DNA from 3 places in the Virgibacillus dokdonensis genome. Region 2 is predicted to be linked to each of the others. Evidence: riboswitches for the same ligand, from Rfam matches in the RefSeq annotation. Region 2 holds a riboswitch; each other region holds the start of a gene.

The links. Region 2 has a riboswitch for S-adenosylmethionine ahead of B2C77_RS02835 (PLP-dependent aspartate aminotransferase family protein). Riboswitches for the same ligand answer to the same signal wherever they lie in the genome.
Region 1: linked by a shared signal. The riboswitch ahead of B2C77_RS05100 (homocysteine S-methyltransferase family protein) and the one ahead of B2C77_RS02835 (PLP-dependent aspartate aminotransferase family protein) in region 2 are both predicted to bind S-adenosylmethionine.
Region 3: linked by a shared signal. The riboswitch ahead of B2C77_RS19790 (YezD family protein) and the one ahead of B2C77_RS02835 (PLP-dependent aspartate aminotransferase family protein) in region 2 are both predicted to bind S-adenosylmethionine.

The regions. Positions count from the first base shown of each region.
Region 1 is NZ_LT745763.1:717,164-721,659, forward strand. Features, by position in the region: gene B2C77_RS05080 (VanZ family protein) at 1-118, shown strand, start outside; gene B2C77_RS05085 (VanZ family protein) at 141-647, shown strand; gene B2C77_RS22470 (DUF4177 domain-containing protein) at 1,045-1,248, shown strand; gene B2C77_RS05100 (homocysteine S-methyltransferase family protein) at 1,382-2,431, opposite strand; SAM riboswitch class I at 2,662-2,763, opposite strand; gene B2C77_RS05105 (methionine biosynthesis PLP-dependent protein) at 3,027-4,127, opposite strand; SAM riboswitch class I at 4,223-4,324, opposite strand.
Region 2 is NZ_LT745763.1:225,194-229,689, reverse strand. Features, by position in the region: gene cls (cardiolipin synthase) at 1-210, opposite strand, end outside; gene rarD (EamA family transporter RarD) at 735-1,646, shown strand; SAM riboswitch class I at 1,752-1,871, shown strand; gene B2C77_RS02835 (PLP-dependent aspartate aminotransferase family protein) at 2,161-3,912, shown strand.
Region 3 is NZ_LT745763.1:3,924,750-3,929,245, reverse strand. Features, by position in the region: gene B2C77_RS19795 (ABC transporter ATP-binding protein) at 1-693, opposite strand, end outside; SAM riboswitch class I at 1,127-1,231, shown strand; gene B2C77_RS19790 (YezD family protein) at 1,390-1,563, shown strand; gene B2C77_RS19785 (bifunctional homocysteine S-methyltransferase/methylenetetrahydrofolate reductase) at 1,728-3,575, shown strand; gene metE (5-methyltetrahydropteroyltriglutamate--homocysteine S-methyltransferase) at 3,722-4,496, shown strand, end outside.

The DNA.
Region 1 (4,496 bases), 490 kb from region 2:
TGTGGATGACATTATCTTAGGAACGATTGGCAGTGGCATAGGATTTTTATGTTTCCTATTTTTCCAGCGCTTAAAGAATGAAATAACTGCAATACGACGTATAGAAAAAGAATTATAATATAAAGAATAGTGAGTTGTAGATGATGAAAGCCATTATAAAAATAGGTTTATTTCTAGTGTTATGTGTGTACGTACTCATATTATCAAAACTTGTCTTGTTTAAGTACCTTTCTTTGCATGAAATTTTAGCTCACTTTGCATTTCGTTATGAAGGGCCTACTTGGAATGAGCATAATTTAATTCCTTTTAAAACGATATTTTTCTATCTATTTTCTACAGATATCAATTTTTCTATAAGGGTTGAAAACTTGGTTGGTAATATCATTGGTTTTGCGCCTTTTGGCTTCCTTCTACCATCAATTTGGCGAAAATTTCAAAATCTAACCAACATTGTCCTTGCAACATTATGTTTAAGCTTTATGTTCGAGTTCGTGCAACTGAGTTTTAAATTTGGTAGCTTCGATGTAGATGATTTGCTGTTGAATACACTTGGAGGAGTAATTGGCTATCTACCTTTTTTACTATTTAATACGCTAATCAAGAATAAACAACAGCATAGGCTGGTGAACAGGAGAGGATTTAAATAAGACACTGAGATGCACTTTCAAAAGAGGAAAGTCCACAGTTCTTGTCGAATGATAAAAGTACTCCGTTTCTAAAAGTAATGAAGATGTCGATCTTGCTTCTGGTTAAAAGGAAATAAATAGGATAGATTAATATGCATCTGTACATCCATCATTTTTTCAACTTGTTTAAAAAAGATTATATGTTTATGCTAATGATTTTGGTAATCCTTCTATTTTCCTTCTTTATTTGGACAGGATTTCCGATTTTTGTTGTGGGAGTAGAAATAGCAAAGATAACGAGCAATGCAATATTCATTCACTTAGCTATCTGCTATCTCTGTATCAGCTGGATTATTAATCTTTTTAGTATATATGAAAAAATAAGGATAATAAAAGCAATCTTATTTATGGAAAGGAGATTCGACGTGGGTGCTGGGAATATGCGGTAGAAACTTGGACATTAGGGATCACTTCAGCTGATCGAGAGGAATCTGAAGATAAATTAAATGAATACGGAAAACAAGGTTGGGAATTAGTAAACGTTATTCCTCAGATTGGTGGGAGTATGGGGGATATTAGTGTGAACTTTAACCAAATCATTTTTAAAAGAAAAGCGATATAAAGAACGTAAAATATAAATAGATGTTCAAATCATATTTAAAGGAACTCCCCGTCACTGCTTTGATGGGGAGTTCCTCTCTAAATCAAAACTTGTCAGCGGATGATATTTTTAAAAATGCTTATCCAGCAACCCTCTAAGCCTTAGTTCGGTATTCTAAATTATGTTTTTTCAACGTTTTGTCAGTACCAAATAAAAAGTGTTTTTCCATATTTGGCGAGTATTTGGAATTAATCGTTTCTTTACCGACAGCTTCTGCAACAGCACGTAACATTGCAGGCGACGCGCCACAGCATAAGCCAATATAGTTCACACCGATGTCTTTTGCTTCTTTCGCCCAAGCGGCTAATTCGTAGCGGTTGTGATAAAGCGGATCAAGTGCCGTTGGGAATGTCGTTTCTGTAGGTAAATGGCAACTGCAACCTCCATCCGGCAAGTTGAAAAAGGTTGGGTGCGCCTCTGTTGTTCGATAAGGTATTGGTAGTGCCCCAACATAACCTTTGACTGTATCTCTTATTTTAGCTACAAAGGGCTGGATGGTATCAGGGCCACGGAAGCAATTCATTCCGACGACGAGCGCTCCTTTTTCAGATAATAATTGGCAAGCTTCCTCTACGGTATACCCGTCCCTTAGAATGTTTTCTCCCATAAGACCAAAAGTGATGACGGCTGGGAGTTCTTGTTTCGTAATTTCTTCTAAAGCGATTAGAGCTTCTTCATAATAATAAAATGTTTCTCCATTTACGAAATCAACACCTTCTTCTTTACACCATTGCACCATCTCGGCAAAAATGCTCCTTACTTGCTCTTTGGAAGCTGGGTCATTCGGATCGAAAATATTCGTGTTAGAAATGTTTCCAGCAACGAGTGCTTCTTCTACAGGATGTTCTTTGGCGACTTCTTTTGCTAGTTGAATGGCATTTCTGTTCAACGGCTCGAGCAATTCTTCCTTACCAATAATTCGCATCTTTTCTCTATTCCCATTGTAAGTAAACGCCAGTACGACGTCTGAGCCTGCATTCATAAAATCGCGATAAGCTTGTTTCAGAGCTTGTGGATTATCTAATGCGACTTCCGGTACAAAAGAACCTGCTTGTAAATACCCCCTGCGTTCTAATTCAAATAAATAACCTTCTCCCACAATAACCGTACCTTCCTGCAATCTTTGTTGTAAGCTGCGTTTCATCTTAAACTCCTCCTTTTATTTTGAAACCTTTGCTTTGTAAAAAATGTGGCACGAAGTATGTAGCAAGAGCTACGACTTCCGGATTTAATTCATGGAAAAATTACGCCCACCTTTCATTAAAAAATCGTTTTCTTAGTTGCTTCACCTATGTGAGCTTCCATCGTGAATTATTGGAACATAAAAACCCCCTTCTTATGAATAAGAAGAGGGTAGCTTCCAAATGTTGTCTCTTCTTATCTTCAAGCGTTACGCTTCTGGAATTAGCACAGTGCAAAAGATGCCTGTTGCTGGGGTATCATAGGGGCCAGTCCCTCCACCTCTCTGGATAAGATAAATCCTATAAAGTTGTGGAATAATAAAGATTTACAGTTGGCAATGTTTAAAAACGCCATTAAATTCACAGTGTGTAAAATCTTATCATTCAGAATATGAACTATACTATATACGAAAAAAATAAATGTCAACCTATTTCGAAAATATTTTATAGATTAGAAACTTCTGCGTCTAGTAGTGGATGAGAGCCAACATTTCATTTTCTATGATGTTTTTTTCATAAAAATACAACTTTTATTATAAAGTTCCGGCAAGCCCAAATTTAAAATGCCTGTAATGCGTTCTGCAAATCATGTTTTAAATCATTCACATGCTCTATTCCGACCGAAAAGCGTAATAAACAGTCATCAATGCCACGCTTGGTACGTTCATTAAGGGGAATATCCGCATGTGTTTGTGTCGCTGGATACGTGATAAAGCTTTCCACACCGCCTAGACTTTCGGCGAAGGTAATCAGTTGCATTTGCTGTAAAAAAGGGTCTACCCACTTGCTATCGTGTAAACGAAAAGATAACATACCACCTTTGCCAGGATAAAGCACCTCTTTTATTGCTTGGTGGTTGCTTAAAAAATGGGCTAATTCTCGGGCATTTGTTTCATGCTTTTCCATACGCAAGGAAAGCGTTTTTAACCCTCTAATTAACAGCCAACAATCAAATGGAGAAAGCACTGCCCCAGATGCATTATGCATCATAGCGAGTTGTTCACAAATCGGTTCATCGTTAGCAACTACTATGCCAGCCAATACATCATTGTGCCCGCCGATATACTTTGTTGCACTATGTAGAATAATATTAGCGCCAAGTTCTAAAGGGCGTTGCAAATATGGCGTAAGGAAGGTGTTGTCAACAATAAGTAATAGATTATATTTTTTAGTAAGGTGAGCGATGGAGGCAATATCTATTTCTTGCATTAAAGGGTTTGTCGGTGTTTCAATAAATATTGCTTTTGTTTTGTTAGATATGTTTGCTTCCGTTTCTTTGAAGTTGGTAAAAGGATCATAGCAGATCTTGAAATTGTATGCTTTGTTGTACTGTTCCAACAAACGATACGTTCCCCCGTAAATATCTGCTGAAACAATGATTTCATCACCAGCTTGAAAAAGGGAAAGTACAAGCTGGATAGCCGCCATGCCTGAACTACAAGCAAAGGCTTGCTTACCAGATTCTAAATGCGCAACACCTTCCTCTAACAGGCATCGGGTAGGGTTTTTTGTACGGCTATAATCATACCCGGTTGACTGCCCTATCCCATCATGTTTGAATGCAGTTGATAAATAAATAGGGGGATTAACTGCGCCAGTGCGAGCATCACTTCGATTTCCTAGTTGCACCATGTTTGTTTCACGCGTTTGTTGTAACATTTTATCATCTCCTTAAAAATGGTTACAAGGAGAGGATGCAAAAAACCTCTCCTTGAAATAAGAAGAGGTTTCCTAATATGTCGAAAAGGAGCTTCTTCTTATCTTCAAGCGCTATGCTTCTGGAATTGGCACAGTACCGCATGCGGTCTGTTGCCGAGGTATCAAAGGGCCAGTCCCTCCACCTCTCTGGATAAGAAAATGTCTATTGAATTTTAAAAGTTTGAATATTAGAATACAAGGAAAATGAATAAAAGTCAAGGGGATTTTTTAATCGATTTAGGCTTCCGATAAAATTTTTTTTTGCACTATAGGAAGGTATAAATTTTTTGGTTTATCGTATACGAAAAACAAAGGCTTTCGAAAGGCTTG
Region 2 (4,496 bases):
GGTATCCCAAGTGAAAATACGCCTTCTGCTAATTGGTTTCCCAAAAATCAAATACAGGATAAACCCTGCAATTGGGATAAACAATAGCACCATTAGCCAAGCCCAAGTTGAGGTTGGATCTTTTCGTTCAAGAAAGATAATAGAAATTCCTAAGGCAATATTTAAAATTAAAACAAAGCTTAGCAAATAAGAAGATAGATCTATTTGCATCACTTTCCCCCCTTCCCCAACCTTACTCCATTTTTTTTACACTCTTCCATAATACTATAGCATACCATGTTATTCATTTTTTATCTATTGTATTTTAAAATCCCCTTTTCATGTATAAACAAAACATAGATTTACAAAGTCTTTACGGCCAAAGCCTTTGTTTTATTTATAAAATTAACCTTCATTTTAATGTTTTTCTATGTATTTAGAAAAGCTTGGCTTGTCGCCAAATATTATGGCGAAAAAACGCTGTCGTTTTTCTTATACTTTAAACCTTTATACTTTCCTATAGTACAAAAAAACCTTTCCTCGGAATCTGGAAAAGGCCTTTTACTTACTATTCTTGCTTTTCTTGCAAAAGAGATTTAGAATGACTATATTATATTGACATCCATCTGGAGAGGTTACATGCTTTCTTTGTATTAAAAAGCTTAACTGCACAGTGCTTTCATCAATATATAAACGTGAATTTTCTTTTTTTATCTCTTACTCACCATATTATTTTACATGAAAGAAGGGAGAACATGACCGTTACACAAGATAAAACGGGTATCATACATACCTTAGGAGCTTATGCTTTATGGGGAGTTCTTCCCATTTATTGGAAATTTCTAGAGAGCGTTTCACCTGGCGAAACGCTGGCACATCGAATTATATGGTCGGCTATTTTTATGATTATCATTGTACTTATTGTTGGGAAATGGCATGAATTGCTTCGCGAATGGAAGGCATTAATGCAAAACAGACGAAAATTCATAGGCGTTTTTATGGCAACTACTGTTATTAGTCTCAATTGGCTGACATTTATTTGGGCGGTGCACAATGATCATGTTATTCAAGCAAGTTTAGGATATTATATTAACCCTTTAATCAGTATTTTGCTTGGTATCCTTGTACTGAAGGAATCTTTTACCTTTAGACAGACCATTTCCTTTATCATGGCAGCTATTGGCGTCCTTTATTTGACAATAAGTTATGGCGTATTTCCTTGGATATCTTTATTGCTTGCAACGAGCTTTGGGTTGTACGGTTTGTTAAAGAAAAAGATAGATATTGGTCCTATGATTGGACTGACAATCGAAACGATGTTAATTTCTCCAGTCGCTCTTCTATTCTTATTGTTTCTTCCGCAAAACACTTTTCAATGGAGCACCATTCTATCAACGACAAACATGCTACTAATAGGTGCTGGCGTAGTTACAGCAATACCGTTATTACTATTTGCAAGTGGAGCGAAACGCATTTCTTTATCCTTGGTCGGCTTTTTGCAATACCTTGCACCAACGCTTATGTTGTTAATAGGAGTTTTTTTATATAAAGAGCCATTCACTTCTGCTCACTTCATCGCATTTTTATTCATATGGTTCGCACTGATTAACTATCTGTTAGCTAGTTACCAAAAGCCTACAAAAAAGCAATTTAAAAAAGCAAACTAACGCTTTATTAAAAACAAACAGTTGAACAAGCAAGCTCTAATAACAAAAATCACCGTTGACAAATTCATTTGAACCTTATATAATATTCAGTAATTTAAATAACATCTCTTATTATGAGCGGTGGAGGGAATAGGCCCTGTGAAGCCCGGCAACCTGAAAGCAACCAACTTTGCTTTTTACGGTGCTAAATCCTACAAACCTATTATAAGGTTTGGAAGATAAGAGGAGGACGGAATGTATATTTTAAACCCTCTTCTTAAGAAGAGGGTTTTTTATTTTTTGTTTTCATTTCTTCCTTGCAAACTACTTACTTCTAACCAATAGTAGAAAAACTTCGCTTATCGCCAAGTCTTATGGCGAAAAAACGCTGTCATTTTTCTTATACTATAAACCCAAAAAATTTTATACTTTTCTATAGTGCAACACAAGATGCATGGTTCTTATCCATGCACTCTCTTTTTCAATTAGTCGAATAGCAAACCCATTTTTACATTTAATCAAAGGAGGAAAAATAATGAGTCATTTTTTTACGCAAAATCCAGAAACTGCATTACTTCACGGTGGGCAAACCCCCGATTCAGAAACAGGAGCTAGAGCAGTCCCTATTTACCAAACGACCTCTTATGTATTTAACGATACAGAACACGCACAAAACTTATTCGGTTTAAAAGAACCTGGAAATATATACTCCCGAATTGGTAATCCAACTGTAGATACGTTTGAACAACGTGTTGCCCAACTAGAAGATGGTGTCGCTGCAGTAGCTACATCTTCTGGAATGGCCGCAATCACTTTCGCTATTTTAAATGTAGCAAGTGCTGGGGACGAAATTATTACCGATAGCAATCTTTACGGTGGCACATACAATTTATTTGCTAATATACTTCCTCGTTACGGAATTCATGTAAAATTCATAGATGGTTCCAATCCAAATGAAGTAGAGGCTGCAATTACTGAGAAAACAAAAGCTATTTTTGGGGAAACGATCACCAATCCCAGCCTGCATGTTTTTGATATTGAAACGATCGCAGCAATAGCACATGCACACCATATCCCTATAATTATCGATAATACCTTTGCCCCTTACCTCGTTAAACCATTCGCATGGGGAGCAGATATTATTGTCCATTCTGCAACAAAATGGATCGGTGGTCACGGAACAACGATTGGCGGGGTGGTTGTAGACGGAGGAAGGTTTGATTGGAATCACGATAGATTCCCAGGTTTTACCGAACCTGATGCAAGTTACAACGGCTTGCGATTTGCTGATGTTGGACCTGCCGCTTTCGCTACAAAACTACGTGTACAATTAATTCGTGATATTGGAGCTTGTTTAAGCCCACATAGCGCATTTTTGTTGCTTCAAGGGTTAGAAACGTTACATTTACGCATGCAACAACATACGAAGAACGCACAAAAAATTGCTGCTTTTTTAACAGATCATCCAGCAATTGATTGGGTTAATTATCCTGGCTTGTCCAATCATCCTTCCTATCCATTAACAAAAAAATACTTTCGTGAGGGTACTGCCGGGTCAATTATAACGTTCGGTATTCAAGGTGGAAGGGAAGCTGGAAGACAATTAATTGATCAAATTGAATTATGGTCGCATGTAGCAAATGTAGGTGATGCTAAATCGCTCATTATTCACCCTGCATCTACCACACATCAACAGCTAACAACGGAGGAATTAGCCGCAAGTGGGACAACAGAAGAAACCATTCGTTTATCGGTTGGCTTAGAGTCTGTTCATGATCTACTCATTACTTTGGACAACGCAATAGCAAAAGCTACAGGGGAACAAGCAACCATCGCTATTGGTGAACAACAGGCTATCCATTGGCTGCTTCATTCTTCTTTTTTAAGAGACGGTGGAAATGTGCGCAAAAAATGCCTTGCCGTATACGGTTTAGAAACAGCAAATGAAACAGACCGAAAAAAAGTCTTCCAATTACAAGCGTTCGGATTCGATATAGCTGTTGTGGGAAGTACTAACCTAACTATCCCTTTACCACAGTATAAAGAATTAACGGACATCCCAGTAGTGGACGCTACTTGGTCACTGCAGCCTACATTACCAGCTCCACTGTTAGAGCAGCTCGTAAATAAAGACTGTAAGCTTTTATGGGTGGAAAAAACAAATGAAACAGCTGCTACGATAGAACATGCTAAAGCAACTGGCATTACTGTTATTACACAAAAAAACCCTTATGAAGAAGCGTTATTGCTTCGAAACAATGCTACGGAGGCACCTGTATTTGCATAGCATACCATTACCTTTTTTATAACAGGTTTATTTGTTTGTATAATTGGAAAAATTATAACTAACCTTCCCTTTCTGATCGCCTTGTAATTGAAGGCGATCTTTTTTACTATTAGATTTTTTTGGTTTATAGTAGAACAAAGGCAGGGCGCTCGTTTAGCAACGTAGCGAGTGGAACAAATCAACGAAAGTTTTAGGAGTCATGCCACTAAAACAGGGGTATGCCGACGCACTAAGGCAAGCCCGTTTTAGTCGACCTTCCTATTTAGCACGAACAGATGATGACTTATCGTAAGGCGATTTGGTGAAGTCGCCTAGTTGCTGGGTGCTGGCTTATTAGGTTATTTGGTTATACATAAGCCCCTCATTAGCCCCTAATTTTATACTTTCTTATCTCTTAAGAAAAATAAAGGCTTTCTTCCTACGACAAGCCAAGTTTTTCTAATGATAAAATGAATGAAGGTAGCCAAAATCGGCAAGCTATGAAAGTAGTCAGTAGAAATAGAAGATTTGATACGTCTAATTGGAAAAATTCAACTTATGATATAAAGTGAATTTCTAATCAGTGGAATTTTCTTTCATCCCCT
Region 3 (4,496 bases), 3.7 Mb from region 2:
GCCTTGCTTATTTTGTTCGCGCAATTCTTCAAATGTACCATCTGCTGCAATTTCTCCATCCTTAAGCAGGACGATGCGATTGCTAATCTTTTCTACAACCTCCATAATATGTGAGGAATAAAAAATGGTCTTTCCTTCTGCAACAAGCTGTTCCAAGATGTCTTTAATGATGATGACACTATTAGCATCAAGCCCATTTAGTGGTTCGTCTAAAAAGATCAGATCGGGATTATGCAATAGGCTTGAAATAAGTAATACTTTTTGCCGCATTCCTTTAGAAAAAGAAGAAATACGTGTATGTAAAACATCTTCCATGTCAAATTGTTGCATAAGGCTTTTAGCTTTAGCAGCCGCTTTATTTTTATCCATGCCGTAAAGCTCACCGATAAATGTCAAATATTCATTAGCTGTTAAATTATCATAGATCTCTGCATTTTCTGGGACATAACCAATTTTACGTTTGTAGGAGTAATCACTTGTAGCAATATCTACTCCAAAAAGTTCTACCGTCCCACTATATTCTTCTATTAACCCGAGCATGATTTTAAGTGTAGTACTCTTTCCCGCACCGTTAGGCCCAATATACCCAATGATTTGTCCAGCATATACATCGAGATTAATGTTATTTAATACGCTTTTACTTCCATAACTCATGGATAAATTTCTTAACGACAATACTTTTTCAGTATACATCAAACTCACCTGCTTCCTAGAAAATTTTTAGAACCATGTATCCTAGTCCATGAGAGACTAGGAATCAAAGAAAAATTTGCTTCCATTTGTATTTGTGAAACAGAAATTAAGTAAATTATCACAACCTTCATATGGTCATTATACGATAGTTAAATCTAATTATCATTAACGATTTAAAATCTAACAAAAAAAGTCAATTTGTGGGTGGTGTTAAGGAATCATAAAAATCTAATATATATTCAAACAAGTGTGCTCGACAGCTAATGGAATTAGGTTTAATCCTATTGAACAACTATGAATAAGTCTGAAAAGCGCTTCGAGAATGTATGTATAAAACCTATTTGTATTAATATTTGCAAAAATTTTATAAATAAATTATTGACAATAATACACTTTCGGTGTAGAGTATTAAACAAATTTAATATTAGATGATTTCTTATCCAGAGAGGTGGAGGGACTGGCCCAGCGAAACCTCGGCAACAGACTTTGTTGAAGTACTGTGCCAATTCCAGCAAGCATTATGCCTGAAAGATAAGAAGAGCGATAGACTTATAAAATAATCCACCTCTTCTTATTTATCAAAAGGAAGAGGTTTTTTGTTATGAACAGGCGCTTTTCTTCCAAGGGCACTAGGCTTTTACAAGTTCCAGTTTGGTTACTTGTACTTTGAATAACATGAGAAGGGAAGATGGGAAAATGGGTAAATTGAATGAAGTACAATGGGAGTATGTAAGAAAAAGCTTAGATGCAATTGATTTCGGTTCTGTAGTCATTACTGTACACGCTGGAAGGGTTACACAAATTGACATAACGGAGAAAAAGCGGTTTGCGAATATGAATAACAATCATTCGTTACAAAATTCCAAATAAAGCACATGCCGATTAGACAACTAAAGGCATCTTTTACCTTTTCGATTATTTAATAAGGTGAAAGATGCCTTTTACTATGTTAAAACCATTTTTCCGCATGAACTGTTAGTAAGACCTATCATGAGTATGAGCAGATGATTTGATGCAAAGGAGGAGAAACCGACATGAGCTTATTACAACAATTACAAAATCAAATTTTAATTGCCGATGGTGCTATGGGAACGATGCTTTATTCCTATGGAATCGATCAAAGTTTTGAACAATTAAACATAACCCATCCAAATCAAGTTCAACAAGTACATGAAGCGTATATTCATGCTGGAGCAACAGTCATTCAAACAAATACATATGGTGCAAATTATATTAAATTAGCACGATATGGGTTGGAGGATCAGGTGAAAAGGATCAACCAAAAGGCTGTGCAAATTGCAAAGGAAGCTCGGCAAAAAGGAGTATCCATTGTAGGGGGGATTGGCGGTATTCATGGCGTTCAAGCTTTAAACGAAACAAAAGAGGAAATTAAGCGAAGCTTCCGAGAACAATTATATTGTTTGCTTTTGGAGGGAGTAGATGGGCTCATTTTAGAAACTTATTATAATCTCGATGAATTAAAGATGGTGTTGGAAATTGCTCGGGAGGAAACGAAAATCCCTATTATTGCAAATGTATCGATGCATGTTCCGGGGATTTTGGAAAATGGAACACCGTTGGCTGAAGCATTACAACAACTGGAAGCTTTAGGTGCTGATCTCGTTGGCGTGAACTGTCGTTTTGGTCCGTCGCAAATAATCACCTCTTTACAATCGGTTCCTATACCGAAAAGGGCTTTTTTAGCTGCTTACCCAAATGCAAGCTTACCTGCTTATCGCGATGGTGTACTTTATTACGAAAATGAACCGGATTATTTTAGGGAGTGTGCCAGCCAATTAAGAGAGCAAGGAGTTCGTTTAGTAGGAGGGTGTTGCGGAACAACACCTAACCATATTAAAGCATTAGCTGAGGGCTTGAATGCTACTAATCCTATTACTGAAAAAGTGGTAGACTTTCCAAAGCAGGATAGGGTGATGTTAAAAAGGAAACGAAAAGAAAAATCGCTGGCAGAATTAGCAAAAGAACGACATACCATTATTGTTGAATTAGATGCTCCCAAACATTTAGATATGACAGAATACCACCAGGGAATACAAGCATTGAAAGAAGCTGGAATCGATGCAGTAACACTTGCCGATAATTCGCTTGCAACACCGCGAATATGTAATACAGCTATTGCAACGATTATTAAAGAGCAAGGAATCAAACCGTTAGTCCATATAGCTTGCCGAGACCGTAATTTAATTGGCTTACAGTCGCATTTAATGGGATTGCACATTTTAGGAATTCATGAAATTTTAGCAATAACTGGCGACCCAACTAAAATTGGCAGTTTTCCAGGAGCAACATCCGTGTTTGATGTGAATTCATTTAAATTAATTGAACGAATTAAAAAAGGAAATCAAGGCATGTCATTTTCTGGGCATTCTCTAAGAGAACATACTGCATTTACCGTAGGAGCAGCTTTTAGTCCAAATGTGAATAATGTAGAAAAGGCGATTGCTCGATTGGAGAGAAAGATCGCAAGTGGTGCTGATTACATCATGACACAACCCATGTATAGCAAAGATAAAATAATTGCTTTGAAACAAGCGACCTCACATATAGATACTCCGATTTTTATTGGAATTATGCCATTAACGTCTACAAAGAATGCTGAATTTTTACACCATGAAGTACCGGGGATAAAGCTTACAGATGAAGCTCGATCTCGTATGAAAGCAGCAGAAGGAAATCGAGCACAATCAACAAAAGAAAGTATAGCTATTTCGAAAGAGCTACTTGATACAGCTTTAGAACATTTTTACGGGATATATCTTATCACTCCGTTTATGCGCTATGATATGATCGTCGAATTAGTTAACTATATTCATCAAAAAACAAATTCTATGCGAGTGAAAGCAAGCTTATCCTCACATTAATTTAGGATTTAAGGGTAAGTACAAATCAAATTCTAAAGAATAGTCGTTTAGAATAAATGCATTAACCTATCCTAGAACCTGAGAACCCAAGAGAGAATGTGAATAATCATGATTTTCGATCACATATAAAAAATGGAGGAGTATATATGTCAAAAATAAAGAGTTCGAATATTGGTTATCCGAGAATTGGAGAAAATCGAGAGTGGAAAAGAACACTAGAAAATTTTTGGAGTGGAGTTATTTCCGAGACGGAATTATTTGAAAAAACAACAGAAATCCGTTTACGTAATTTGAAAAAACAACAAGAAAAAGGAATCGATCTAATCCCGGTAAATGACTTTTCCTTATATGACCATGTTTTAGATACAGCCGTTACGTTTGGAATCGTACCGAAACGTTTTAACTATACTGGTGGAAAAGTAGATAAGCACACGTACTTCGCTATTGCACGTGGAACAGGTGGGACCGTCGCTTCTGAAATGACGAAATGGTTTAACACAAATTACCATTATATTGTTCCGGAATTAGATGATGTCACACCTTCATTAGTAGAGAACCGTGCTTTAACTTTTTATCAAGAAGCTAAAGAAAAACTAGATATTGATGGAAAGCCTGTCCTTTTAGGCCCCGTAACATTTGTAAAACTGGCAAAGGGTTATGACGAGCAGGAGTTTTCAACAATTGTGGAGACATTTGTACCATTATATGTCCAGGTCTTACAAGAACTTGTCGAAGCGGGGGCATCTTGGATTCAGATAGATGAGCCAATCTTAGTAACGCAATTATCGAAAGAAGAAATCGCAGTAGTTGAAAAAGTGTATCAGGCTTTTGCTAAACACGTACCTCGTGCGAAGATTATTTTACAAACGTATTTTGAAAAAATAACTGCTTATGAAAAAATAGTGAATCTACCAGTAAAAG